Regions from separate parts of the Spongiibacter sp. UBA1325 genome, predicted to be linked through region 2. Evidence: predicted binding sites of a transcription regulator. Region 2 holds the regulator's gene; the other holds the start of a gene.

Region 1 (14,677 bases), on a different contig from region 2:
AATATCGAGCCTTGTCATGTTTAAAGAACCTTAATTCACTATTTCTGTCATACCAAACGCAGGGTACTGCGTCGACGCGAAAGGCAGGGACTGCCTAGGGCCGAGCACGATACAACAAGCCCTGTAAAAATGGAACGCGGCCCCCAGACCGCAGGCGCCACAAAAGCTAGAAATTACGTTAACATTCGGTAAATACGCCTTATAGCACCACAAGTCTTTGTTATAATGGTCAAAAAAACGCCAAATGACATTTACCCGGAACCACGATGCTTGACCGCCAAAAAAAACGACACGCAGCCTTCCGGGAAGGCCCTCGCTTCCCACGGCGGCATTTAGCTATTGCCGCGTCAACGCTGATCGCCTTGGGGATCTCCCTGCTGATGCTGCCCGGAGAAAATGCCGAGGCCAAACGCACAGCGATTCCTCTTAACCTGGAACTCACGCCGATCAGTCCGAGCGAACAGGAACCGGAGCCCCTCTCACCCATAGAACCGCAGCGCGAGTGGCTGGAGATCGAGGTTCGGCCAGGCGACTCGCTCTCAAGCATTTTCAATCGCGCCAAGCTGAGCCCGCAAGACCTACACGAGCTGATAAGCACCGCTAAGAAAACCAAGGCATTGAATCGCATTCGCCCCGGCCAGAAACTCGGCTTTCAGATTAGCGACCAAGGCAAGCTGGACGCGATGAGCCTGCAAGTTGATAAGCTCAACAGCCTGATATATGAGCGCGGCGTAACCGGCTTTTCTACGACAGAAGTCAGCGAAACCCCAGAGGTTCGACAACGCGTCGCGAGTGCGACCATTACCAGCTCTCTATATAAAGCAGCGCAAGAAGCCGGGGTCAGCCAGAGCATCATCATGGAGCTTGCCAATATATTTGGCGGGGTTCTGGACTTCGTCTACGATGTGCGGAAGAACGATTATTTCATCGTCATCTATGAGGAGCTCTACCTCAATGGAGAACACCTTGGCAGCGGCCAAATCCTCGCGGCCCAGTACTTTAATCGCGGCGACTCCTTCCAAGCGTACCGCTATGTGAACAAACAGGGTGAGATCGACTACTTCTCGGAAAGCGGCGAGAGCATGCGCAAGGCGTTTTTGCGAGCCCCACTCGATTTTACCCGCATCAGCTCCCGCTTTGACCCCAAACGCCTTCACCCCGTCTTTAAAACGGTGCGCCCGCACCGAGGCGTTGACTACGCAGCCCCCCGCGGCACACCGGTATATGCGGCAGGCGATGGCAGAGTACTGGAGGCCGGCTACTCAAGAGCAAACGGCAACTACGTTTTTATCAAACACGGCGAAGCGTACGTGACCAAATACCTCCACCTGCACAAACGCGCCGTGTCTCGCGGAGAACGAGTTCGCCAGCGGGAGACTATTGGCTGGGTAGGCTCAACAGGCTATGCCACGGGGCCACACTTGCACTACGAATTCCTGATGAATGGCGTGCATCGCAACCCCGCCACGATCGTCGACAAACTGCCGCCGCCCACTCGCGTCGGGCGTAACGATATGCCGGACTTTTTACAACAGATCAGCGGTCTGCAGTTACAGCTGCGCACCTATGCCGCACAGCGCAACTACAACAGCCCCGGCTCCGAAGGGTGAGCAGCTCGCTATATATTGGGCTGATGTGTGGCACCAGCCTCGATGCAATAGACATTGCCCTGATTGACACCGCGAACCAGTGCGAACTACTTGCCGCCGCCGAGGCACCACTGCCCAGTGCGCTTCGCAACGCTCTACTCGCACTGTGCAGTGCTGGCGACAACGAAATTGAGCGAATGGGCCAAGCCGATCGCGAGCTTGCCCTCGCCCTTGCGCAAGCGGTGAATCAGTTTCTGCGCTCCCAAAGCTTAAACGCTCAACAGATCGCCGCCATCGGCTCCCACGGCCAAACAATACGGCACCGCCCCACAAGCCCGCAAAGGCCTGTCGAGCAGGCATATACACTGCAGATTGGCGACCCAAACACAATTGCCGAGGAGACCGGCATAACCACCATTGCCGACTTCCGTCGCCGCGATATCGCCGCTGGCGGCCAGGGCGCACCGCTCGTCCCCGCCTTCCATGCGGCCGTCTTCTCCCGCGCGGGCAGCAATCGGGTGATCGCAAATATCGGTGGTATGGCCAACATCACTGTATTGCACAAGAACGGCAGCGTTAACGGCTATGATACCGGCCCTGGCAATGTCCTTATGGACAGCTGGGTTCAACATCGCAGGAATATTGAGTTCGACCGCGATGGCGACTGGGCCCGCAGCGGAACCGTAAACACCGGCTTACTCGAGAAGCTACTCGACAACCCCTATTATCGGCAAACCGGCCCCAAAAGCACCGGCCGAGAGCACTACAACCTTGGCACCCTGAAGGCGCTGCTAAATACACTCCCGCCAATACCCGACAACGACGTTCAGGCAACGCTGCTTGAAGCAACAGCGGTAACATTGAGCGATGCAATTAAAGCTGAAAACTTGGAGGGCGAGGTATCGCTATTTCTTTGTGGCGGAGGAGCATATAACGGCGCATTGCGGCAGCGGCTTGAAGAAAAACTATCAGAGATGGTCGTTGAAAAGACAGATGCTCTCGGCATTCCGGCCAACGCAGTAGAGTCTGCCGCATTTGCGTGGTTGGCCTATGCCGCGCTCAACGGCAAGCCCGGCAATGTGCCAAGCGTAACGGGCGCCAAAGGCGCCCGCATACTAGGGGCTATCTACCCCGGCTAAGTTAGCGTTTAAAATTTGTAACCCACGCTAATGGTGTAAACCATCGGATCCACATCAATATCTGCGGTGAACTTACTGCCACCGTCAGTGCGAATTTCGGCCTCAGTTTCCAGGTCGAGCCAACGCGCCGACGCATTCACCAACCAACGCTCGTTCACGTGGTAGTCAGCACCCACTTGCAAGGCGATACCGAATGAGTCTTCAAGGTCGATACTGCCCTTGTCTACCGCGCTTTCGAATTCAGACGTCAGGTCCTCGTCAAACAGCACTGTATAGTTCAAACCCACACCAGCGTAGGGTTGAAAGCCGTTCACCGATGCAAAGTGATAAACCATGCTCAAGGTGGGTGGCAAATGTTTGAAGGTAGCGATATCAACACCGGCTAACGCACCGCGACCTGTCGCCGTATGTTCGAACGGTGTTGCCGCTAACAACTCGACCCCCCAGTTCGCATCCAGCATATACTCGGCGGTAATACCCAGCTGCGTGTCGCTGTCCAGGCCCACTTTCGCGGCCATCGGGCTTCCATTCGCAACGATATTATCGCTACTTTCCCGCGGGTCAGTCGTGGTAACACCACCACGCACCACCCAATCACCAGCTTCGAAACTGTGTGCGGCAATTGGCGCTACCAAGCTACCAAGAAGAAGGGGAACCCATGCTTTCATCTGTTTCATATCGTCATCCTCATGAGGAGTTATCTTCGTTCTGGATTCCATTAGAACGAATTTTCTGAGGGCGACTCTTGATCTAGATTAAGCCTTACTAAAAATAAGGGAATTTAGCGATTGCATAAAAAAATACTGTCTGGCGCCAGTATCTTAAATGCGCGTCAGCGCAGATTTACTCAGACGAGAGTTAAATAGAAAAGGACGAACCACAACCACAGGTGGTACTGGCATTTGGGTTGCTAACAACAAAACGCGAGCCTTCCAAGCCTTCGGTATAGTCGAGCTCAGCACCTTCAATATACTGATAGCTAAGCGGATCGACCAATACAACGACGCCCTCTTTCTCAACCAGCGTATCGTCTTCCTCTGCCAATTCGTCGAAGGTAAAACCGTATTGGAAACCAGAGCATCCACCACCGGTGACAAACACCCGAAGCTTGAGGTCATCATTCGCCTCTTCTTCCATCAGGTGTTTAACCTTCGCCACAGCACGCTCCGTTAACTGCAATACTGACGGCGTATACTCTTCTACTACTGACATACCTTACCTCACTGCTTTTACCCAAAGGGCAGGACACAATTATCCTCTTATCCGAGTAAAACAGTCAAGAATGCCAGACACTAGGGCAACAGCGCGACACCATCCAGGCCCGCAGACTCATCCAAGCCGAACATCAGGTTCATATTTTGGATGGCCTGGCCCGAAGCACCTTTTACGAGGTTGTCGATCACTGACAGCACCACCAGGGTGTTGCGGTTTTGCGGGCGATGCAGCGCAATGCGGCAGGTATTTACACCGCGCACTGTCCTTGTTTGCGGCAGACTTCCCAGCGGCATTACGTCGACAAAGGGCGCATCGGCATAGCGCTTTTCGTACATAAATTGCAGCTCGTCCAAACCCACGGCGGGGTCCAACAGCTCTGAGTACAAAGTGGCGTGGATACCGCGCACTTGTGGTAACAAATGCGGTGTGAAGGTCAACTGCACGGGCTTACCAGATGCCGACGACAACTCCTGCTCAATCTCAGGTAAATGGCGGTGGCCCGCCACGCCATAGGCTTTAAAGCTACCATCTAACTCGGCAAACAAGGTATCCACCTTCGCCTGCCGGCCAGCGCCACTCACCCCAGACGCCGCACTAGCAATAAGCCGCTGATCGTCTATTAGCTGCTGCTCAAGTAGTGGCAAAAACCCTAACTCCACCGCCGTTGGGTAACACCCCGGGCAGGCGATCAAGCGTGCGCCTTTTATCGCGTCGCTGTTGCGCTCTGGCAATCCGTACACCGCCTCGGCGAGCAACTCGGGGCAGGCGTGCTCTTCGTTGTACCATTGTGACCACAACGCGGCATCGCGGATACGGAAGTCGGCCGACAAATCAATCACCCGCGTGCCGCCAGCAAGCAGCTCGGGCACCAGCTGCATTGCGACGTTGTGGGGGGTCGCGAAGAACACAACGTCACAGGAAGACAGTGCTGCCACATCAGGCACTGAGAAGGCGAGATCACAAACACCGCGCAAACTTGGAAAGAGCTGATCAACCGGCACGCCGTCTTCGGCCCTTGAGGTAATCATTGCCACTTCAGCATTGGGGTGGGCGGCAATAAGGCGCAGCAGCTCCGCACCGGTATACCCCGTTCCACCAACAATCCCAACCTTTAACACGGGCCTATCTCCTATTCACTTATCTGTCGTCGATGAAGTATTGCTAGCGACCTCATCATCTTGCTTGCTTTTGAGCAAATGCTCCCAACTGCGAACTAAATCCTGTGCGAGCACGTGGTATACCGGCTGCGGCATTACCAGCTTTGAAACGACCGTTGCCGCTAATGCACTCACCATTAAGGCCGGTAGTATATCGTGATTATTCCCTGTTAACTCTAAAACAATCACGAAGGCGGTGATTGGCCGCTGCACCACACCAGCGAAATAGCTCGCCATGCCGACGAGTATCAATGCTGTCGCCTGCACATTGGGGAAGAGGCTCGTCATCGATGCACCCAACTCCGCCCCCGCCGCCAAGCTGGGCGAAAAGATCCCGCCGGGAATACCACTGAAATAGGTAAGCATCGTCGCCAGAATCCGGCCAAACGCTGTCCACCAACTGCCCTCGGCTTGCTGAGCCAGCAGCGCTTTTGCCTCCACGTAGCCACTACCCATGGTCGCGCCGCCGGATACCAACCCCATCAGCGCTAACACCACGCCAATCACCATTGCCACTCGCATTGGTCGCGCTCGCACCAAAGGCGCCACCGCACGACTTCCTTCGACCAAAAAGAAACTGAACAGACCACCGAGTAATCCGCAGACGACACTGGCAGCAATAATGAAGGGATAGTCTTCAAACGGCATCGCGGTGACATCTGGCACGCCGAAGTAACTGTAGTGACCAGCAAACATGAGCACGACAACACCCGAGAGGATGATTGCCATAATCAACGTCCCCGTTGTGCGCGCCTCCATCGACTGCTGCAGCTCTTCGATGGCAAAAACGATACCGGCCAACGGTGCATTAAATGCAGCAGACACTCCAGCGGCACCCCCGGCCACAATCAGGCTGCTTTCAATTTGTTTTTGCTTCAACTTTGCCCAATGACCAAATTGATACATTAGCGCGGCGCCAACATGTACGCTGGGACCCTCACGCCCCACTGTTGCCCCCAACAGCAACGCGGCACAGGTTAGCAGTACTTTTAATATCGCGACCGGCAGCGATAGGAAGGGGCCTCGAAGCCAGTGATAACTCTGTTTGTGCACCAACAGCACCTGCGGTATCCCACTGCCTCGCGACGCCTTGGCCAAACGGTTCATCAACCACACAATCGCCATCAGGCCGAGTGGCGTTATCACCAGAAACGCATACGGATACTGCGAGTGCGCGTGCTCAAAAAGAGAAAAACTCTCCTCAGAGAGCCAGGCGAACCCCTGTATCACCAACCCCACAGTTAAGGCGCCAAGCCAAAACACTGCACGCATTTTCCAATCTTCCAGCGTACCGAGCTGACGCCGAGTGTGACGACGGTTCAATATCCACCACAAACGCAAGCGACGACGAGCGCGAGCAATGATGCTGTATTCCATGCCAATAAAGCCTGCGGGTAATTGCGAGAAGTGAGATAGCAGCCTAGCCAGACTGCCCAATAAGCGCGCAACTATTGTATGCTAAAGCCACCTACCGCCCAACTGCTGAGTAACATAAGCGAGCCCCACCCCATGCTCTGGTTTAAAGCCCTGCACATTATTGCCGTTGTTTGCTGGTTTGCCGGCATATTTTACCTCCCCCGCCTGTTTGTTTATCACGCCATGGCTGAAGACGCCGCCACGCAGCGTCATCTCTCGACCATGGAGCAAAAGCTCTACCGCTTCGTTAGCCCGTTTGCGATGTTGACCGTCATCTTTGGCATCGCCATGATTGCGTACAACCCCAATTACTACCTGCACGCTGGCTGGCTGTGGCTTAAGCTGGCCTTTGTCGCCTTCTTAATCGTTTACCACCTATACTGCGGCAAACTCGTAAAACGCTTTGCGAATAACGAGAACCAACGTGGCCACGTGTTTTACCGCTGGTTCAACGAAGCGCCCGTTATTGCGCTGTTCGCTATTGTATTTCTTGTTGTACTCAAACCCTTTTAAAACCCGTATACCCAGTGAAGCCGACGACAAGATGTCGCGCTTCCCTAGGAAAAATCGCCCCAAGTCGGGATAATACCCGGCGCTTATCTGCCCAATATTGAGGTTCTCGCATCCACCATGAGTCGTTCAGAGCAGCTATTCCAGCAAGCCCGCCAACACATCCCCGGCGGTGTAAACAGCCCCGTCAGAGCCTTCAAAGCCGTTGGCGGCACCCCGCGCTTTATTGAGCGCGCAGAAGGGGCCTATGTCTTTGATGTCGATGGCAAACGCTATATCGACTACGTTCTCTCGTGGGGGCCTATGCTGCTCGGTCACGCCCACCCCTCAGTGATTACTGCGGTAACGGAACAAATTCAAAAGGGCCTCAGCTTCGGCGCGCCCACCGAAATAGAAACACGACTGGCAGACCGTCTTTGCGACATCGTTCCCGGCATGGACATGGTGCGCATGGTGAACTCTGGCACCGAGGCGACGATGAGCGCGATACGCCTGGCGCGAGGTGCCACGGGGCGAGATAAAATTATCAAATTCGAAGGCTGCTACCACGGTCACTCCGACTCCCTGCTAATCAAAGCTGGCTCTGGAGCACTGACCTTTGGCGTACCCAGCTCACCAGGGGTACCGGCCGCACTCGCCGAGCATACCGTCACCCTCAGTTACAACGATATTGAGGGCGTACAAAAGGCGTTTGCTGAGTTTGGCGACCAAGTTGCCTGTGTGATCGTTGAGCCCGTCGCGGGCAACATGAACTGCGTTCCCCCGCTGCCCGGCTTCTTAGAGTGCCTGCGCGAGTGTTGCGACGCTCACCAAAGCCTGCTGATTATCGATGAAGTAATGACCGGCTTCCGCCTTGGCCTCCAAGGCGCTCAAGGCTATTACGGCGTAACAGCAGACATCACCTGCCTGGGCAAAGTGATCGGCGGCGGCATGCCGGTGGCTGCCTTCGGCGGTCGACGCGACATTATGGAGCAGCTGGCACCCAGCGGCCCCGTCTACCAAGCGGGAACCCTGTCCGGCAACCCCGCGGCCATGGCCGCCGGTCTGACGATGATTGACGCCATTTCTCAGCCGGACTTCTACAACATACCCTTCGCTCGCACTGACATGCTTATTAATGGCTTACATGCACGCGCTGAAGCGGCTGGCATTCCCCTGAGCAGCAACCATGTTGGCACCATGTTCGGTGTGTTCTTCACCGAAGAGAAACGCATCAGCAACTACCAGCAGGTGATGGCCTGTGACACCGACCGCTTTAACCGCTTCTTCCACGGCATGCTGGAGGGCGGCGTATACCTCGCCCCAGCGTCCTATGAAGCAGGCTTTATGTCGGCGGCCCACACTGAGGCCGATATTCAGGAAACGCTGGATGTTGCTGAGCGCGTGTTCGCCAACCTTCGCTGATCCCACATTACAAGGATGCAAATCATGACGACCTCCCTGCAACGCGGTGCTTTTCCTGCCACGCGGATGCGTCGCTTACGCGCAGCTGATTTCAGTCGCCGCTTGGCGCGCGAAAGCTCACTCACGCCGGACGACCTGATATACCCGATGTTCGTCCACGAGGGTGAGAATCGGCGCGAGGCCGTGGCGTCCATGCCCGGAGTCGAGCGGTTGAGCATCGACCTGCTTGCCAAAGAAGCGAAAGCCCTGGTCGAGCTAGGCATACCGGCGATTGCCCTGTTCCCTGTTGTCGGCGACGGCGGCAAATCTCTTCACGCCGAAGAAGCTTACAACCCCGACGGTTTGGCGCAGCGAGCGATCAGAGCCGTCAAAGATGCCGCGCCCGAACTGGGCGTGATTACCGATGTCGCCCTCGACCCTTACACCACGCACGGCCAAGACGGCATCATTGATAAGCACGGCTATGTACTCAACGACATCACCACCGAAGTACTGTGTAAGCAGGCTCTCGCACAAGCGGATGCTGGCGCCGACGTCGTGGCCCCCTCTGACATGATGGACGGCCGTATCGGCGCCATCCGCCAGAACCTCGAAGCCGCGGGGCACATCAATACCTGCATACTCAGCTACGCCGCCAAATATGCATCGAGTTACTACGGCCCGTTCCGCGACGCCGTCGGCTCAGCGGGCAACCTGGGTAGCGGCAACAAGTACAGCTATCAAATGGACCCCGCCAACAGCAACGAAGCACTTCATGAATGCGCTCTCGACCTTGCCGAGGGTGCCGACATGATCATGGTGAAGCCCGGCATGCCCTACCTGGACATTGTTCGCCAAGTGAAAGATGAGCTGCGTGTCCCCACCTACGCCTACCAAGTGAGCGGGGAATACGCCATGCACTGCGCAGCATTCGACAATGGCTGGCTGAATCGCGAAGCAGTAATTTTGGAATCGCTACTGTCATTCAAGCGCGCTGGCGCCGACGGTGTTTTGAGCTACTTTGCCAAAGAAGCGGCAATATTACTGAACCGCTAGTCTTTACCCTGTAACAGGGAGGACTTATGGTTCTAAAACAATAGTTACGCACAACAAGAAATAACGACCACAACAGGGGAAGAGCATGATCAACAAAAAATTGATGACCGCAGCAATGCTAGCGACATTCGCGGCCGGCACACAGGCCGACATTCTCGGTGCCACAGCAGGTGCCTATCAGTGGAAGCAAAGCTGGGAAGGTGACGTTCAATCAGGCCCAGACGCCATCGACATGAACGACGACCTGGGCTACGACGACGAGACGGGCACCAGTATTTACGTCGCCCTGGAACACCCCATTCCGGTACTCCCTAATATCCGCCTGCAGCGCACCGACCTGGATATTTCTGAGCGCAACAACCTGTCTCGTACTTTCACGTTCGAAGGAGACGTCTACACCGCGGCTGATACCGTTGACTCAACGACCGACCTCACGCATACCGATGCCACGTTCTACTACGAAGTGTTGGACAACTGGGTAAACCTGGATGTCGGCCTGACGGTTCGTATGTTCGACGGTGAGGTTCGCCTGGCCACTACCGGCCGCGAAGGTTCGATCGAGCTGGATGCGCCGGTACCGATGCTCTACGGTAACGCACGTTTCAACCTGCCCTTAACTGGCTTGTACGCACAGGCAGTGGGCAATGTGATTAGCTTTGGCGACAACAGCGTGACCGACATGGCAGTAGGACTGGGCTACGAAGTGGCTATCGTGTCTCTGGAAGTCGGCTACCGCAACTTTGACGTCTCGCTGGAAGATGACGACGAAGAAGCCAGTGTGACTGTCGATGGCATTTACTTTGGCGTTAATATCGACATCTAAGCCCCGCGGTAAATAGAGGCTTCACAAACGCGCAGTACGGGGAACCGCTGCGCGTTTTTATTTGTCTGATGATCACATAGCCCCGCGATAACCCGAGTACGACAACATGCTCCGATTATTCGGCCCACTGCTACTCTCATTGCTAAGCCCATCAGTCCTCGCCTGCGACTGCCTGTGGCAGGGCCCCTTCAAAGCCGTATACGACAACGCCGACCTGCTCGCGCATGTGCGTGTTGAGGCCACCAAAGGCAATAGCGCCGACCTCAGGTTATTAGAGACCCTATCCGGAAAAGAGTATCGTGAGAACATTCGCTTGTGGGCAGACACTGGCGAACTCTGCCGCCCGGAAATCGACCAGTTCAGCGAGGGCAGCGAATGGGTAATTGCGGCGCAGCGCATCGACACCCCGCCCGAAGATAGCTTTAACCCCTTCAAGCCCAACATCAGTTTTGGCCGCCGAGGCGATTACTTTTTGTCCAGCTGCGGCGTATATTGGCTCCCGGTCAAAGGCGGACGCGTCAGCGGTAACATATTAACGGCAACCCGCTGGCAGTACCTCGACCCAAAAAAAACGCCTGTCATCATGCCCTTGTTTTACCAGTGGCTAAACGGCGAAGTCAGCGACGCCACGCTAAGCGAAGCCGTTCGCCCGCAGCCAGCCTCTCGCCAACTGCTTAACGATACAAAGATATTCCTATGGCAGCTTGAGCGGGAACGGAGCGAGACCGAGTAACTCGTCCAGCATCGCCAGGGACATTCCCCATATCCGCCGACCACCATAAAAGTAGCAGGGTAAATTCAACGCCAGCTTTCCCCTGCGCCACTCCATTCGCTCGCGGTTACTGTGGTCCATTAAAAATGCCAGCGGCACCCATACCGCTTCGGCCACTTCGTGATTGGGGGTAATGCCAACCGGCGTATGCAAGCGGTAAACGTAGGGCGAAACCACCATTGGCCGGCGCCCGGAATGAGGCCTGCTGACCAAGTCCGACAGTCGGCCAATGCAATGACCGGCCTTTTCCAAATCGACACCCAGCTCTTCCAAGGTTTCGCGCTCTGCAGTGCGAATGCCCGTTATGTCATCTGGATCCATGCGCCCACCGGGAAAACCCATGTGACCGGACCAGGGGTCGCCCTCCCTTTCGGCCCGCTTTATCATCAAAACCTCTAACTCATCAGCATGCTCGCGAAGCACAAGCGCCACCGCCGAGCGCTTAACCCAGCGACGCCACCAGCGGCGGCGCGGGCGCGATGCGCTGAGTGCCAACATGAGATGTTTCAGGGTTAATTTGCTGCCTTTCACCGCTTTCAGCCTCGCGTTTCCCAGAACTTAGCCATAAAGACGTTGCAAGCGATCTACCGCTTTTTCCAGTTGCGCCATACTGGTGGTATAGGCAAACCTAACATGCTTCTCTGCACCGTAACGGCCGAAGTCTGCCCCCGGTGTTATTGCAATGCCGTGCTCCTCGAGCAATTCCAGGCAAAATTGCTGGCTGTCCTTGGCAAACCGGTCAATGCCCGCGTAAAGGTAGAACGCCCCAGCGGGACAATGTGGAATCGAAAAACCGAGGTCGCGCAGCGCTGGGTACAAGAAGTCGCGGCGACGGGCAAACTCGTCTCGACGCGCATCCAGAATCACTCTGCTTTCAGGGGCAAACGCTGCCAAAGCGCCGTACTGCCCCATCGTCGACATGGAAATAAATAAATTCTGCGCGAGCTTCTCTAAATGAGGCACTGCCCACTCCGGCGCCACCAGCCAGCCCAGCCGCCAGCCGGTCATACCAAAGTATTTTGAGAAACTGTTGATCACAAAGGCCTCGTCGGTAATCGACAAGACACTCGGCGCCGCCTCGCCAAAACTCAGGCCATGATAAATTTCATCAACAACGAGGTGGCCGTTGCGCTGTTTGCAGAGCGTATGCAGATCGCGCAATTGGCTGGCGCTCAGTATCTCGCCACTCGGGTTGGCAGGCGAGGCCACCATCACCCCGCAGGTATTGGGACGCCAGTACTGCTCGGCAAGTTGCGCATCGAGCTGGTAACGCTGCTCGGGACCAACCGGCACCAATTGCCCCTCACCCTCGACCAAGCGCAGGAAGTGACGATTACAGGGGTAGCCTGGGTCGGTCATCAACATTCCCTCACCAGGGTTGACCAGCAGGCCCGCCAGCAACATCAGCGCTCCACTCGCGCCCGGCGTGATCATGATGCGCTGCGGATCGATGTCCAATCCGTAGTCACTGCGGTAATAGTCTGACAGCGCCTGGCGCAGCTGAGGAATTCCCGCAGCGGGACTGTACTGAGTCTCGCCCCGCGCCAACGCCTGCTGCGCAGCGACAACGATGGGCTCTGCCGTTGTGAAGTCAGGCTCACCGGCCGCCATGTGAACAATATCCTCACCGGCCTGCTGCAAGGCCTTGGCGCGAGTGAGAACCTCTACAACACGAAACGGTTCAATATCAGCGAGACGATCCGCGAAACGCATTACCACAACGACCTCCAGTCCGTTTTTCAGCCCCCTAGTGTAACAGCGCCCCTCACCCACCGGCAGCGCTACATCGCTTTCTGCGCGTTTTTCTGTAGCACCAACTACACTTATCTGGTAGTTTTGCCGGTTTGGCGGCACAGCGTCGCGCGCACATCCGCGGTCTGCGGTTAACGGCTTGTTAATAAAGAGGGCCAAGCATGCCTGCAAAGGACACAGCACAAGAAAGCCTTAAGTCATTTGTTCCCTACGTCCCCAAAAAGGGCGAGGAATACATGAACGAGGCGCAAAAAGATCATTTCCGTAAAATCCTGTTCAGCTGGAAGGCCGAACTGATGGAGGAAGTTGATCGCACGGTAACTCACATGAAAGACGAGGCGGCGAACTTCCCGGACCCCGCCGACCGCGCCACCCAAGAAGAAGAGTTCAGCCTGGAACTTCGCACCCGTGATCGCGAGCGCAAGCTGATCAAAAAGATCGACGCCACGCTCGACCTTATTGATGAAGACGACTACGGTTTCTGCGATACCTGCGGTATTGAAATCGGCATTAAACGTCTAGAGGCACGCCCAACGGCGACACTGTGCATTGATTGCAAAACCCTGGACGAAATTAAAGAGCGCCAGGAGCGCGGTTAAACGACAGGGCGGCCACCGCCGCCCCATAAGTCTCTGTGTATGGCCCACTCCCACGCTGGCTATGTCGGCCGCTTTGCACCTTCGCCCACCGGCCCCCTGCATTTCGGCTCACTGTGTAGTGCGCTCGCAAGCTATTTAGATGCCCGCGCTCACAACGGCCACTGGCTGCTACGTATAGAGAACCTAGATCCTCCTCGCGAACAAGCCGGCGCCGACCACGCCATTATCGAATCATTAAAAGCCCATCGATTGCTCTGGGATGGCGAAGTGCTCTGGCAAAGCGATCGCCTGAGTGCCTACCAAGATGCACTGGACCAACTCCTGACAGCCGAACACGCCTTCCTTTGCAGTTGCTCGCGCGCCCAGCTGGCAAGCCGTAATGGCATTCATCTCGGTAGCTGCATTGCCCCCCTGGACCGCAACGACGCGGCCGTCAGGCTGCGCACAAACCGCCAAACCTATACCATTGAGGACCGACTGCTAGGCCCACAGCAACATCGCGTCGAGGACGGCGGCGATGTCGTGCTCAAGCGCCGCGATGGTCTGTTCGCCTACCAACTTGCCGTCGTCGTCGACGATGCCTACAGCGGCATTACCGATGTCGTTCGCGGCAGCGACCTGCTCAGCTCCACAGCCTGGCAATGGTTGCTGCAAGAGCGCCTGAACTACGCGCACCCAAGGTACCTCCACCTCCCCCTGCTCACTGACGACAAAGGGGATAAACTCAGTAAACGCAGCCACGCCCCAGCACTAGACAACAGCTGCGCCGAGGACAATATTCGCACTGCGTTGCGCTACCTGGGTCAGCCATCGCCACCACCACTAGGGAGCCTTGATGCGGTGCTAACGTGGGCGGCTCAGCATTGGTCTGCCGGGGCGATTCCCCACAGCGATATCGTCGTGCGCTAATACAGGCTTTGCAGTTTGCCGATGCGGCAGTAATAATTCGCACCATTACCTCTGCACACGGCTCACTCATGCGCTTACAAGCCCCACTGCTATTGCTGCTCTGTTTCATGGTGGTGTTCACCCCCACGCTGAACCACTGGATATACAGCGGTGGGCAGGCCTGGTACCGACTGCATCTATTGTGGCTGGCCGTTATTGTTTTTGTTTTCCTGGCCAACTATCGGCGCAAGCGCGATGTTTGAAGCCAATGTTCTGCTGCTCTGCGCGCTCGCCTATCTGCTCACCTTGTTTGCCATCGCTTATGCCAGTGAGCATCGCTGGCTGCCGAGCAAGTTAATTGATCACCCGGCGGTCTAT
Region 2 (14,677 bases):
CGCTTGTTGATATTAGCCGCCAACGGGAAGAGCTTTTCTGCCGGTGCCGATGCCAACTGGATGCGGCGCATGGCCAACTACAGCGTAGAGGAAAATCTGCGCGACGCCCGCGCATTAGCGGCCCTGCTAGATGCGCTGAACGGCTTCCCCCATCCGACCATCGCCCGGGTAAACGGCGCGGCCTTTGGCGGCGGTGTCGGCCTGGTCAGCTGCTGCGATATGGCGATTGGAAATACGCGAGCAAGCTTCTGCCTGAGCGAAGTAAAGATTGGCCTGATCCCCGCGACCATCAGCCCCTATGTGATCAATGCTATCGGTGGGCGCGCCGCGCGACGCTACTTTCTTAGCGCCGAGCGATTTGATGCCAACACCGCCACCGAACTCGGGCTGCTGAGTGAGTGTGTCGATGACGAGCAGCTCGACGACCGTCTGGATCAACTGGTTACACAGCTGCTCGCCAATGGCCCCTGCGCCATGCGGGCGGCAAAACAGCTAGTGTTGGACTATCAAAATTGCGAAACCAATAGCGCGCTGATCGAAGATAGCTGTCAGCGCATCGCCGATATTCGCGTCTCCCCCGAGGGGCAAGAGGGCCTGACCGCCTTCCTGGAAAAACGCCAAGCTGCTTGGCATAGCGGAGAGTAAAATGTTCAATAAAATCCTGATCGCCAACCGCGGCGAAATCGCTTGTCGGGTCATCGCCACAGCCAAACGCCTGGGCGTGGCAACCGTTGCCGTATACAGCGATGCCGACCGCAACGCCCAGCACGTTGCCCAGGCCGATGAGGCCTACTATATCGGCCCTTCAGCCGCGACTGAGTCTTACCTCTGCGCTGACAAAATTCTCGACGTCGCACAGCGCAGCGGCGCCGAAGCCGTCCACCCCGGCTACGGTTTTCTGTCGGAAAACGCTGACTTCTGTCGAGCATGTGATGCCGCTGGCATCGTCTTTATTGGGCCGCCTGTCAGCGCGATTGAGGCCATGGGTTCCAAGTCGGCAGCGAAGGCGATTATGAGCGAGGCCGCCGTGCCGCTGCTGCCAGGCTACCACGGGGACGACCAGGACGACGCGCTGCTAAAACAGGCGGCGGCCGATATTGGCTACCCGGTGCTACTCAAGGCCAGCGCCGGTGGCGGCGGTAAAGGCATGCGCATTATCTGGCAAGCCGAGGACTTTGACAGCGCTTTGGCGGCCACCCGCCGCGAGGCCATCAATGCATTTGGCGATGACAAAATGCTGGTGGAAAAATACCTCACCGGCCCTCGCCACGTGGAAATTCAGGTATTTTGTGACGGCCACGGCAATGCCGTTCATGTGTTTGAACGCGACTGCTCGCTGCAACGCCGCCACCAGAAAGTCATTGAAGAGGCGCCGGCCCCAGGCATGAGCGCGTCACTGCGTGAGGCGATGGGCGACGCCGCCGTGCAGGCCGCAAAAGCGATTGGCTACTGCGGCGCGGGTACGGTGGAGTTTCTGCTTAACAGCGACAACAGTTTCTATTTTATGGAAATGAATACCCGCCTGCAGGTAGAACACCCTGTCACTGAAATGATCAGCGGCCAGGACTTGGTGGAGTGGCAGCTTCTGGTCGCCAGCGGTGAGCCACTGCCCTGCCAACAACAGGAGCTGCAAATTCGCGGACACGCCTTTGAAGCCAGGCTCTACGCCGAAGACCCCGAGCAACAGTTCTTGCCGCAGACGGGACGCTTGAGCACCCTGCACTTTCCCACTGAAAACGCCCATACTCGCGTCGACTCAGGGGTCATCGCTGGTGATACCATCAGCATGTACTACGACCCCATGATCGCCAAATTGGTCGTGTGGGATGAAGACCGCGAGCGTGCGCTCAAACGCTTACAACAGGCACTGTGTGAATGTCATATTGATGGCCTGACCACGAACAGAGACTTCCTGTATCAACTGGCCAGCCACACTGCCTTTGAAGCCGCTGACTTTGACACCGGCTTCATCGACAAACACTACGACGATATGCGCCGCGACGAGCAACAGCGTCAAGCGGAGCAACAGCCCCATCTGCACGCCCTAGCCGCTCTCCACTACCTGCTTTGCGAAAGCACTCAGTGCAGTAGCGACTCACCCTGGAAACAGGACAGTTGGCGCTTGAACCTATCCCGCTCACGTGAACTCGCGTTAACGATCGACGGGCAGCGAGTCAATGTTGGCGTCAGCCACCTCAGTGATGGCTGGGCCTTAACCATCGATGGCCAGCGCTTCCACGTGAACGGCAACCTCAATGGCAACAGCGTTACGGTGGAGATCAATGGTTGTCGAAAACAGCTGCGGCGCAGCACTAAAGAGGACTGCCTGTTGTTCACCGAACGTGGCCAGGCATTGCGCTGTGAGCCCCATCGCTATCAAAGTGCCAGCGACGAGCAACATGGCGGGCTGTTAGCACCGATGAATGGGCGCATCGTCAGTCTACTGGTAGAGCCCATGCAGTCAGTCCAACAGGGCGATGTACTGATGATTATGGAAGCCATGAAAATGGAACACAGCGTGACCGCGCCATCAGCCGGCCACGTTGCCAGCTTCCACTTCGGCGAAGGTGACCTGGTTGAGGGTGGCGCCAGCTTACTCAGTTTCGAGGAGGCCTAGCCATGCTCCCCAATCGCGTAAAGCTGGTAGAAGTCGGCCCCCGCGACGGCTTACAGAATGAAAAACACGCCATCAGCGTTGCCGACAAAGTGGCTTTGATTCAGCGGCTTGCAAACGCTGGCGTCAAGCATATTGAAGCCGGTAGCTTCGTGAACCCCAAGTGGGTGCCGCAAATGGCCAACAGCGAAGCAGTGTTTGCCGCCCTTCCCGACGACGAAGTCTGTTACAGCGCATTGACGCCCAACCTGCAGGGACTCGACCGCGCGCTCGCCGCTGGGGCAAAAGAAGTGGCGGTATTTGCCGCTGCATCGGAGGGCTTCTCGCAAAAGAATATCAATTGCAGTATTGCCGACAGTCTCAAGCGCTTCGAAGCGGTAATGCAAAGGGCCAACGACGCCAAAATACGCGTGCGCGGCTATGTATCCTGCGTGCTCGGCTGCCCTTACGACGGCAGCGTTTCACCACAGAAGGTCCTCGAGGTGAGCCGGGAAATGCTGGCGATGGGCTGCTACGAAATATCGCTGGGCGACACCATTGGCGTGGGTACCCCCGCGTCGATGAACCGTTTACTCGACTGTTTGCTTGCCGAAATATCGCCCGAGCAGCTCGCCGTGCATTGTCACGACACCTATGGTCAGGCGCTGGTCAACATTTACGCTGCAATGCTGCGCGGCATTGCGACCATCGATAGTTCGGTTGCCGGCTTAGGGGGCTGCCCCTACGCAAAAGGGGCGTCGGGCAATGTGGCAAGTGAGGATGTTGTGTACCTGCTCAGCGGCCTCGGCATTCACCACGGCATTGACCTGTCTGCGCTTATCGATGCGGGTAACGCTATCTCGGGGATCTTGGGCCGCCCCAACCAATCCCGAACCGCACAAGCGCTGACGGAGCAGTCAGCGTAGCGGATCAGTAATTGTCAGTGGTGATGGTGCTCCATTGACTGGCCAGCACCATCAGTCGCCCCCGAGTGACCACCGTGCGAACCAAACAGGGTCGACGCGGAAAAGACCGCCCACAGGATCATGAATACCGCAACGATATTTCGAAAGAAGCTGTTGCGCAGCCATGCCAGTGCACTGCGCTGCGCGGCACTGACTGCCAACATCGCCGGAAGCGTGCCCAGGCCAAAGAAAAACATCAGTGCCGCCGCCTGCGACGCGCTGCCACTGGTACTGGCCCACGCCAGGCTGCTGTATATCAGCCCACAGGGCAAAAAGCCCCACAGTACACCCAGCGCCAGCGCTTTGGGCAAACGGTCAGCCGGCAGTAGTTTCACGGTAAGCGGCTGGATACGACGCCAAATTTTCGCGCCGCCGCGTTCAATAAGGCCACCGCCCCGCCACCAGCCTGCCAGTGCGACGGCGACCATAATCAGTAGCACGCTCGCCAATAATCGCAACGCCTTGCCAACGACCATAAACTCCGCGCCAAGCCACGCGGCAATACCGCCGCCGATCGCGCCAATGAGGGCGTAGCTGCTGATTCGACCAAATTGAAAGCCCAGCATTAAGGTTGGCGATCGCCCCGCGCTGGACGCCGCGCTAAGCGCGCTGATGGCACCGCACATTCCCAAGCAGTGCGGGCTGCCCATCAAGCCGAGCATAAACGCCGCCGTGTAATTGATGTTACTGGGATCAATCATCGTTTTTGTCTGCGCGCTTCTTACGGCGTTCGTCATCGTAGAGAATCCGCTGCGCCTCGCGGTCAAGATCGTCAAATTGACGATGATTCACCGCCCAAAAAAAGAGCGCGCAAATGGCGACGAAAAACACCAACGCGACCGGAAGTAGAATATATAAACTAGACACTGGCCAACTCCACATGCTGAGCATTCAGCGATCGCTGTTGTTCTTGCCTATCCAAACGCAGGGCATTTAACACCACGACCAGCGAGCTCAACGACATACCGATTGCTGCTAACCACGGCGGCACCAAGCCCGCTGCGGCCGCTGGCAAGGCCGTGCCGTTATACAGCAAGGCCCAGAATATATTTTGCCGAAGAATACGCCCCATCTTGGCGGATTTGGTAAACAACAACTCGATCAAGCTTAAGCGATCACTCAATAGCGCCACATCTGCACAGGAGCGCGTCAGGTCACTCGCCCCCGCCATCGCGACTGAGACATCGGCGGCGGCAATAACCGGCGCATCATTAACGCCGTCACCGACCATAAGTACCGTGCCGCCCATTGCCTGCAGTGAGCTAATACGGGCCAGTTTATCGGCAGCCGTGCAGCCCGCTTGATACTCATCAAAGCCCAAAGCGTTGGCGAGAACGGCGACTTGATCAGAGCTGTCACCGCTTAACAACACACTGCGCACACCGCGCTGCTTTAAAAAGGCCAGCGCCTGCGCAGCGCCATCACGCAGAGTGTCTTCAAGGAAAAAACGCGCCGCAAGTTTTCCGTTTTTAGCAAGGTACACAGTCATCAGCTCATCGCTGTCACCTTGCTCGGCAAGGCCGCAAAACTCACGTCGGCCAATTTTATAGCTGTCGCCATCAATAACGGCGCTAATTCCCTGCCCGGCCTGCAAATCGAGCTGACTGGGCGCCAGCGCTTTCAGTGCGTACCCCGCAGCACCGAGGGCATCGACTGAAAAAGCCTGCGCAATCGGGTGGCTGGATGGGGCTTCAAGTGCGGCGGCAATACTCAGTGCCTGGCATTCGTCTAACTCGCCGGCAAGTTCCACTTTCAACAGGCGAGGACGACCCTCGGTAAGCGTGCCGGTTTTATCAAAAATAACATGGCTGATGCCTGCCAAATTCTCAAGCACCGCCGCATTGGCAACCAAGGCTCCGCGGCGACGCAGGCCGCTGACCGCCGCAGAATAACTGCTGGGGGTAGCCAGCGATAATGCACAGGGGCAACTCACCACCAACACCGCAAGTGCGGTGAGAAAAGCACTGTGGCCAGGGTTGAAAGACCAATAGGTATAGGCCGCCGCTGCGCAGAACAACACAAACAAGGTGAAGTAGCCACTGATCCGGTCGGCGAGCTCTGCTATCGGGGGTTTAGCAAGGCGCGCACTGTCGAGCAACTGATCAATTTGCGACAAGCGACTTTGCTCTGGGTGGCCCTGAAGGCGAAGACACAAGCTGCCATCAATATTGTGGCTACCCGCCAGTACGGTATCGCCGGGCACTTTACTGCGCGGCATAAACTCGCCGGTGAAGGCGCTATCCTCAACACTACTCTGCCCGCTGACGACCACACCATCCACGGGCACCAGCTCACCGGGCTGCACCAGCAGCTCATCGCCATCCTGGAGTGCCGACAGCGCCACCCACTGGTTTGCACCGTCGGGCGCAACTTTCCTTGCTGTGAGGGGAAGTAGTGGTCGAATCGAGGATTCGCGGCGCAACTGCACCGCATTTTGCAGGTAGCGGCTGAGCAGCAAGAAAAAGCAAAACATGCTCACCGTATCGAAATAGACGTGACCTTCCCCGCTTACCGTCGCCCTTAGGCTGGCACCATAGGCGGCGAGCATAGCGATAGAAACCGGCACATCCATGCCCGCTCGGCCTGCCTTGAGACCCCGCCACGCGCCGGAAAAAAACGGTTGTGCGGAATACAAAATCACTGGCGTGGCAATCGCCAAACTAAACCAACGCAGCAATTGACGGATATCGGTGTCGATGCCTTGAAAGTCGCCAGCGTAAAGTGCGATGGCAGTCATCATTAACTGCATCATCGCCACGCCAGCCAAACCAAGGCGCCTTAACAGGCTTTTCTGTCCTTCTTGCAGTTGCTGGAGATGGGCCTCAGCAGACCAGGCTTGAACGCCGTAGCCGAGCTGATGAACCGACGCAAAAATCTCGCTGAGCTGAACCTGGGCGGGACACCACTCTACTGTTGCCATGCCGCGCTGCAAATTGACACGGACTGCGTTGACACCATCGATTGCACCGAGGCGATTTTCGATTAACCAGGCGCAGGCCGCACAATGCATATCACTGACACTGAGCTGGCTCTGCCAACATTCACCATCGGCGTGGGAGAACTGCTCGAATACGGCGGGAGAATCGTATTGCAGATAATCTTCAGCGCTGGCCGCAGGGCGGTTAGCTTGCTGGTCCCGCATGCGGTAGTAGTCGTCCAGACCCGCTCCCAATATGCACTCCGACACTGCGACGCAGGCCGGGCAGCACATCAACCGCTCTTGGCCATCGATAATTAAGCTGTAGCGGCCTTTCGCTGGCAACGGCTCACCGCAATGAAAGCAGCTTGTCTCAGCCACCGATACGGCTCACCAAGAGGGCTTCCCGCCGGCTATTCAGATCGACCTCTCCCTTTAAGCGCCAACTTTCCGCCTCGGGCAAACCGACACTCTGTAAGGTCAGATACCAACGTCCCTGCGGAAGCGTGTCGACATCAACGCGATAGCCGCCCTGAGACTCACGAGACAACACCACACTGTGATCAAGCTCCTGGCTGGTCGGGTGTTGTAACAGCAACTGCACATGGTCTGGCCATGACACGGTATTGCCGGAGAGCTCGAGGAGAATACTGCCACCCGAAGCAAAATCGATCGCCGCGGAGATATTACTCTCTGCGGCGCGGCGATCCTGCGACAAACGCTGGTTAATCGCCAAACCTTCTTTGTAGTAATCGTCGGCAACCAGGTTATCGGCGTGCTTCATCGAAATGGCGACGGTGGACAGCCCCGCCACCACGACAGCGCCTGGCAGTACAATTAAGAACCACGGCCAAAACTGGCGATACCAAGGGGTGTTAGCGGCGGCATTCATAGGCACAATTTAACCTTAACGCTGAGGAACCGGACCAAAGAAACTGCTTTCAACTTCGGCAACACTGCTCTCCTTGTCCATTTGCCGTACGCTGATCGTGATCGGCGAACGACTGGAAGGAAGGCTGTCTGCGCGAGCCTGCAGTCGCATTGGTAAGTCTAAGAGCTCTCCGGATTGTAAACTGATTTCCTGCTTGTGGAAGTTCTCGAAGTTTATCTCACTCTCGACAACGACCTGATAGCGATGCTCCTGCTGCGTTTTATTCGCGATCTTTACGGTATAGCTATTTTCAATCATGCCGTCCTGCACTTCGGTGAATAGCGCCTGACGGTCGCGCAGCACGCTTAATTCAATCACATCGCGATCAGCAATATTATAGGCTAACAGCCCCACCATCAGCGTCATCGCTACCACATAACCCAGCAGGCGCGGACGCATGATATGGGTCTTCTTGCCCTTTAAGCTATTTTCCGTTGCGTAGCGAATCAGCCCGGGCTCGTAACCCATTTTATCCATTACCGAGTTACAGGCATCCACACACAAGGCACAGCCAATACACTCGTATTGAAGACCATCGCGAATATCGATCCCAGTAGGACAGACTTGCACACACAACTGGCAATCTATGCAATCACCCAGGCCAACGTCCTGGGATTGCGCTTCCCGTTTTCGTGAGCCACGGGGTTCACCGCGCTTACTGTCGTAACTGATAATTAGCGTGTCGGGGTCGAACATCGCTGATTGAAAACGCGCGTAAGGACACATATACATGCACACTTGCTCACGCATCCAACCGGCATTGAGGTAGGTCGCGGCGGTAAAGAACGCGATCCAGAAGAAAGCCCAGCCATTCGCTGAGAGGTCAATAAAGTCGACGGCAAGCTCTCGAACGGGGGTAAAGTAGCCGACAAAGGTGAAGCCGGTTAAAAATGCAAAGCCCAGCCACATAGAGTGTTTGTACGCCTTCTTGCGCAGCTTTTCGAAGGACCAGGGCGCCGCGTCAAGCTTGATACGCTGGTTCCGCGTTCCCTCAGCCTTCTGCTCCATCCACATAAAGATACTGGTCCATACGGTCTGCGGGCAGCTGTAGCCGCACCACACTCGACCAGCGAGGTTGGTCACCGCGAAAAGACCAAAGGCAGCGATGATCAATACCCAGGCCAACATCGTCATGTCTTGTGGCCAAAAGGTGAGCCCGAGAACGTGAAATTGCCGCGCGGGCAGGTCAAACAGGACCGACTGACGGCCATCCCAATTTAACCACGGTAGAATGATATAGCCCAACAACAGCGGCCAACCGGTGAATACGCGAATGCGCTGATAAAACCCTTCAATTGCGCGAGTGTATATTTTTTCTCGCTTTTGGTAGAGATCGATTTCCCCAACTTCCGCCGGGACTACAATTTCTACCGCTAGGTTTTCTGGCTTTGTTTCACTACCGCCAGCCGGTTGCCGCTCCTGAGTGTTCATAGCAGATTATGGTTCCTCTTCTGCAAGCTGATAAACATAGGCACTGAGTAGGTGGATCTTCGCTGCGCTCAAATTGTCAGCATGCGCCGGCATTTTTCCTGACCGGCCATTGGCGATACTGTGGATAATCTTGCCGGTGTCACCACCGTACAGCCAAATGTCGTCATTCAACCGGGGGGCACCCATAGCAATATTGCCCTCGCCCGATGCACCGTGACAGCCTGCACACAGCATGGTGAACTTCTCGCGCGATTCGGCATGCTCCGCCGAGGCGCTCGCCTGAGCATCGCGTAAGCTTTGCACGTAAGCCCCCATCGACTTGACACCCTCGGCGCCGAGTACCGACTGCCAACCAGGCATCATGCCACTGCGACCATCGCGAATAGAGTGAGCAATTTGATCCGGACTGCCTCCGTACAACCAGTCGTTGTCGGTCAAGTTCGGAAAGCCGTAGCTCCCTTTTGCATCATTGCCGTGGCAAATCGCACAGTTATTGGCGAACACCCGCTTGGCAATACGCATCGCTTTGGGGTCGGCAACCAAGGCCTCGGCATCTTTCTGCATAAACTCAGCGTAGAGCGCTTCGTTCTTTTGCTTTGCCGCATCCACATTGCCCTGCCACTGCGAAACCGACGTCCAATTCAACAGGCCGGGGAATTTACCCATGCCAGGGTAGGCCAACAGGTAGCCCGCACCGAACACCATGCTGAGCACAAACATCTTGATCCACCAAGATGGCATAGGATTATCGTATTCCTCGATACCATCGTAAATGTGACCTGTTGTCGCACCGTCTTTATGCTGATTGATCTTGCGATTTGACAGCAGAAGCCATGCCAAAAGCACATAGGAGACTGCCGTTAGGACAATGATCCAGCCACTCCAAAAATCACTCATCTCGGCTCTCCTGCTTGGCTTTACTTTCGTCTACAAATGGCAGCTGAGCTGCTTCGTCATACATCGATTTACGGCTTCTTCTATACACGTTGAAACACACACCCATGAAAGCCAGGAACAGCAACAACGTTGATAAAGCACGTAGATTGTCTTGATCAAACATACATCCTCCTCAACGCTTGTACTTGATTAGTGTTCCCAGCTGCTGCAAGTAGGCAACCATGGCGTCGATCTCTTTCTTACCTTCCACTTGGGAGGCCGCTGTGGCGATGTCGTTATCGGTGTAGGGCACACCCACTTTGCGCAGCGCTCGCATTTTCTTCCCAACTTCATCGCCATCGATCTCGTTCTTAAACAGCCAGGGATACGACGGCATAATGGATTCGGGCACGACATCGCGCGGGTTATACAAGTGAGCACGGTGCCACTCGTCGCTATAACGTCCGCCTAAGCGCGCCAAATCGGGTCCTGTTCGCTTGGAGCCCCACAGGAAGGGGTGTTCGTAAACAGATTCACCAGCAACAGAGTAGTGTCCATAGCGCTCTGTTTCAGAGCGCATAGGGCGAACCATTTGCGAATGACATACGTGGCAGCCTTCACGGATATAGATATCTCGACCGGTTAGCTGCATAGCGTTTAATGGTTTCAAGCCAGCAATCGGCTCTGTCGTTTGCTTTTGGAAGAAAAGCGGCACGATCTCCACCAAGGCTCCAAAACTAATGGCGACAATGATAAAAATAATCATCAAGCCGATATTTTTCTCGACGACGTCGTGATTCATGCTTCAGCCCCCGCAGTATTTGCCACCAGTTCCTTAGTTTCTTTGCTGGAAATGGTTTTCCAAACGTTCCAAGCCATCAACAACATGCCGACCAGGAACAGGAACCCACCAAACAGTCGCACTACGTAGCCTGGGTGGCTGGCGATAACCGATTCAGCAAAACTGTAGGTCAGGCTGCCATCGGCGTTGTAGGCGCGCCACATCAGGCCCTGAACAATGCCGTTTACCCACATGGATGCGATGTAAAGCACGGTACCGATGGTGGATAGCCAAAAGTGTGTATTGATCATATTGACGCTGTACATTTGCTTGCGATCAAAGAGCACGGGAATCAAGTGATAAACCATGCCGATGGAGATCATCGCCACCCAGCCCAATGCGCCCGAATGAACATGACCAATCGTCCAATCAGTGTAATGAGAAAGAGAGTTAACGGTTTTGATCGACATCATCGGACCTTCAAACGTCGACATACCGTAGAAAGAAAGCGACACAATCAGGAAGCGCAGAATGGGGTCAGTGCGCAGTTTGTGCCAGGCACCACTGAGGGTCATCATACCGTTGATCATACCGCCCCATGAGGGTGCCAGCAGGATCAGCGACATCACCATACCCAGGCTCTGTGCCCAGTCAGGCAGCGCGGTATAGTGAAGGTGATGAGGGCCAGCCCAGATGTATACAGAGACCAACGCCCAGAAGTGAACGATCGATAGCCGATATGAGTAGACCGGACGCCCAGCCTGCTTAGGAACGAAGTAGTACATCATTCCCAAGAAGCCTGCCGTCAGGAAGAAGCCCACAGCATTGTGCCCGTACCACCACTGGATCATGGCGTCGACAGCACCGGAGTAGGCCGAATAAGACTTGGACATGCTCACTGGAATCGCGGCGCTATTGACGATGTGAAGCACCGCAATGGTCACGATAAACGCGCCGTAGAACCAGTTCGCCACATAAATATGCGACATCTTCCGACGCATGATCGTGCCGAAAAAGAGCACCGCATAGGCCACCCAAACTACGGCGATAAGCACATCTATCGGCCATTCAAGCTCGGCATACTCCTTAGCGGAGGTAAGCCCCATGGGAAGCGTAATCGCCGCCAGCAAGATGACCAGCTGCCACCCCCAGAAGACGAATGCCGCGAGGCGGTCCGACAGTAGCGCCGTTTGACAGGTGCGCTGCACCACAAACAGCGAAGACCCCATCAGAGCACAGCCACCAAACGCAAATATAACCGCGTTAGTATGCAGGGGTCGCAGTCGCCCAAAACTAAGCCAGGGCGTGTCGAAGTTGAGTTGCGGCCAAACCAATTGCGCTGCGATGAGAACGCCGACGGTCATTCCGACGATGCCCCATATCACAGTCATAATGGTGAATTGCCGCACCACTTTGTAGTTGTAAGTTGGATGTTCTTGCGAAGATGTCATGACAGTTCACGAACCTCAGGTGGACTATGCGCGAACCGGCAACAAGCGCCGTTCGGGCAGACATGATGGAGGTGGGTATTGTCCCAGCAGGTGGGGGCCGCAATGCTGACCCAGATCAACAGAAAGCTAAACAGGCCTGCGACACTATGCCGCAGAAAATTTACCTTCCTACCGACTCATTTATGCCGCTAATCAGTGAACACCGGTGTCATTCCCATATCCCAGAGAATAACCACCGCGCCCATTAGCGCCATAAATATCACCATACAGATTGCGACTACCGCCGAGGCGTACAAAAAGCCGCGCTCTTCAGGAATTCCCATCGCCAGCGGAATACCTAAATACAGCAGGTATACAGACCAACCCAAGGCCAGAATACCCAGGGTCAAATCAAACCAGAAAAGAGGAAAGAAACCGCAAAGCCCCGCAATGAACAGCGGAGTTGCCGTGTATCCAGATAAAACGATGCCCTTGAGCACCGACGAGGAAGCGCCATAGGTCTCGGACATCCAGTGAACGAAATAACCGATCACCGCCAACGAGCCCAACATCGCAAAATAGAAGGCAATGACAATCTGCAGAGCACTCGCCTGCGTCAGGCGCACCACCTCGCCATCGCCCACCGTCCAACCCACTTGGCTGGCACCGTAGTACCACGCAACGCATGGCCCAATGGCAAGAATGATGGGGTACAGCAGCTTGGCCGCCAAACCCTCATCGCCGGCATCGGCAACCATGCGCCACTGCTTACGGGGACTGAACAAAAAACCTAGGGGATTGCTAATTATTGCACTCACGGCCTACTCACTCTTTCCGGGGAGATTTATTGAAAGTTTACCGCCCAACGGGCGGCTCCGGTTGATCTGAGTCAAGCCTGTGCCACTACGGCACAATGACAGCCACAATTACGGCTGAAGGTTTGCGGCTGCCTTAAGGCCTTCGACATCGAGATCGCTAATTTCCTTATTGTCGATTCGAATTAAGTCTTGTTTTGCAAAACGGCTGAGAACGCGGCTTACGGTCTCGACGGTGAGCCCCAGAAAGCTGGCGATGTCCGCACGCGACATCGGCAATCTAAAAGCGGATGCCGACAATTTACGGCGCGCCTGGCGAGCGGAGATGCTCACTAACAGCGATGCGACACGCTCGTCAGCCGTATTTTTACTGAGCAAGGTAATGTGTCGCTGATCATCAACGATCTCGCTACTCAACAGCTTGAAAAAGTGTCGTTGAAGATTGGGCAACTGGCCGCTGAGATCTTCGATCTGCGAAAAAGGGATTTCACAAATCGCCGACACCTCTAATGAAACAGCGGAACTCGCGTAGCGGTTTTGACCAATACCATCCAAGCCAACAACTTCACCCGGAAAATAAAAACCGGTGACCTGCTCCTCTCCAGCATCGGTAATGCTATACGTTTTTACAGCACCAGAGCGCACGGCAAATACAGACGTAAACGCATCACCTTCTCGGAAAATATGACGGCTCTTTGGCAGGGGGCGACCGCGCTGCACAATATTGTCCAGCTTTACAATTTCATCGCTTTCCAAAGCCAGCGGCAAGCAGATGCCACTCAGTCGACAATTGTTGCAGCTAACAGCAGGGTTGTGTGGGCAGGCTTTGGGGGCTTCCGCGCGTCGCATGTGGTCTCCTTACACATGTCGGGGGGGGGGGATTACTGCCGCCATTGAACGCCTTATCTCCGGGTGGGTCAAGTCTACTTTCGGCGTAGTCGCGATAAAGTTACTACACAATAAAATAGCGCGCCAAAAGCCTGTAAACCGCTACAAGGTTTTGGAATACGCTCCGCGGTGCAGAGACAAACTTTCATCAAATAGCATGCAAACATTTCGCAAAACCGCCCGCCCAGCTTCCGTTATTTTTATCCCCTCACCACTGAGTAACAACACACCTGAATTGTGAAATTCTTCTAGCGAAGGTAGGACGTCAGCAAATTTTTCTCTAAAGCTGACCTGATAACGACCGTGCAACTCCTTAAAGTCCAGCTTTAAGTTACAGGCCAACTGCATAATAACGTAGCGACGAAGCATATCTTCTGCTGAAAGCTCTAACCCGCGAGTCACCGGCAATCGTCCGGCTTCAATCTCGGCGTAGTAGGCTTCGAGATCCTTCTCATTCTGCGCATAGCAGCGTCCCAAAGAGCTTATCGCCGACACCCCCATTCCGAGTACATCGGGTGAATGGCAGGTCGAATAGCCCTGGAAATTTCGCTGCAGACGACCCTGCTGCTGATAAATGGCCAGCTCGTCATTGGGCTTAACAAAATGATCCATACCAATATGCAAATACCCCGCAGCTTGCAATCGCTGACTCGCCAGAGCAAAAATTTTCAGTTTCTCTTCGCTATCCGGCATTGGGTATCTATCCATCGACTTTTGCCATTTAAAACGCTGTGGCATATGGGCATAATGGTAGATGGCAATTCTATCTGGCGACATCGCAATTAACGCGTCCAGCGTCGCTTTAAAACTTTCCTCGGTCTGTAGTGGCAGGCCGTATATTAAATCTGCACTCACCGATCTAAATTTAAAACGCCGCGCCAATGACACCAGCTCGGCGATCATATCTTCACTCTGTACGCGATTAATGGCCTGCTGCACATCGGGGTTCGTATCTTGCACACCAAAGCTGACACGGTTAAAACCCAAGCCTTTAAGCAAGGCCAAATAATCCTCATCGACGCAACGCGGATCCAACTCGATGGAAAATTC

Evidence for each region. Region 2 encodes FNR, which switches genes on or off when oxygen is low (the NO sensors DNR and NnrR bind a similar motif). Its sites were predicted from a motif close to TTGATNNNNATCAA; they were not measured.
Region 1: a site for FNR is predicted at 3,474-3,487, ahead of B3K78_RS15855 (OmpW/AlkL family protein). Genes of this name have one in related genera too.

Annotation. Positions count from the first base shown of each region.
Region 1 covers NZ_DBTD01000011.1:1,324-16,000, forward strand. The annotation lists gene tyrS (tyrosine--tRNA ligase) at 1-18, opposite strand, end outside; gene B3K78_RS15845 (OapA family protein) at 267-1,610, shown strand; gene B3K78_RS15850 (anhydro-N-acetylmuramic acid kinase) at 1,607-2,728, shown strand; gene B3K78_RS15855 (OmpW/AlkL family protein) at 2,737-3,405, opposite strand; gene erpA (iron-sulfur cluster insertion protein ErpA) at 3,587-3,940, opposite strand; gene argC (N-acetyl-gamma-glutamyl-phosphate reductase) at 4,021-5,061, opposite strand; gene B3K78_RS15870 (chloride channel protein) at 5,077-6,477, opposite strand; gene hemJ (protoporphyrinogen oxidase HemJ) at 6,610-7,029, shown strand; gene hemL (glutamate-1-semialdehyde 2,1-aminomutase) at 7,147-8,430, shown strand; gene hemB (porphobilinogen synthase) at 8,455-9,465, shown strand; gene B3K78_RS15890 (TIGR04219 family outer membrane beta-barrel protein) at 9,551-10,288, shown strand; gene B3K78_RS15895 (hypothetical protein) at 10,395-11,021, shown strand; gene B3K78_RS15900 (NUDIX hydrolase) at 10,983-11,558, opposite strand; gene B3K78_RS15905 (pyridoxal phosphate-dependent aminotransferase) at 11,619-12,773, opposite strand; gene dksA (RNA polymerase-binding protein DksA) at 12,974-13,411, shown strand; gene gluQRS (tRNA glutamyl-Q(34) synthetase GluQRS) at 13,451-14,320, shown strand; gene B3K78_RS15920 (hypothetical protein) at 14,389-14,562, shown strand; gene B3K78_RS15925 (sodium:solute symporter family transporter) at 14,555-14,677, shown strand, end outside.
Region 2 covers NZ_DBTD01000004.1:415,295-429,971, reverse strand. The annotation lists gene B3K78_RS04750 (enoyl-CoA hydratase/isomerase family protein) at 1-645, shown strand, start outside; gene B3K78_RS04745 (acetyl/propionyl/methylcrotonyl-CoA carboxylase subunit alpha) at 647-2,617, shown strand; gene B3K78_RS04740 (hydroxymethylglutaryl-CoA lyase) at 2,620-3,519, shown strand; gene B3K78_RS04735 (sulfite exporter TauE/SafE family protein) at 3,534-4,259, opposite strand; gene ccoS (cbb3-type cytochrome oxidase assembly protein CcoS) at 4,252-4,425, opposite strand; gene B3K78_RS04725 (heavy metal translocating P-type ATPase) at 4,418-6,856, opposite strand; gene B3K78_RS04720 (FixH family protein) at 6,849-7,367, opposite strand; gene ccoG (cytochrome c oxidase accessory protein CcoG) at 7,383-8,837, opposite strand; gene ccoP (cytochrome-c oxidase, cbb3-type subunit III) at 8,844-9,734, opposite strand; gene B3K78_RS04705 (cbb3-type cytochrome oxidase subunit 3) at 9,727-9,897, opposite strand; gene ccoO (cytochrome-c oxidase, cbb3-type subunit II) at 9,907-10,515, opposite strand; gene ccoN (cytochrome-c oxidase, cbb3-type subunit I) at 10,512-11,945, opposite strand; gene B3K78_RS04690 (Yip1 family protein) at 12,134-12,742, opposite strand; gene B3K78_RS04685 (fumarate/nitrate reduction transcriptional regulator Fnr) at 12,851-13,588, opposite strand; gene hemN (oxygen-independent coproporphyrinogen III oxidase) at 13,730-14,677, opposite strand, start outside.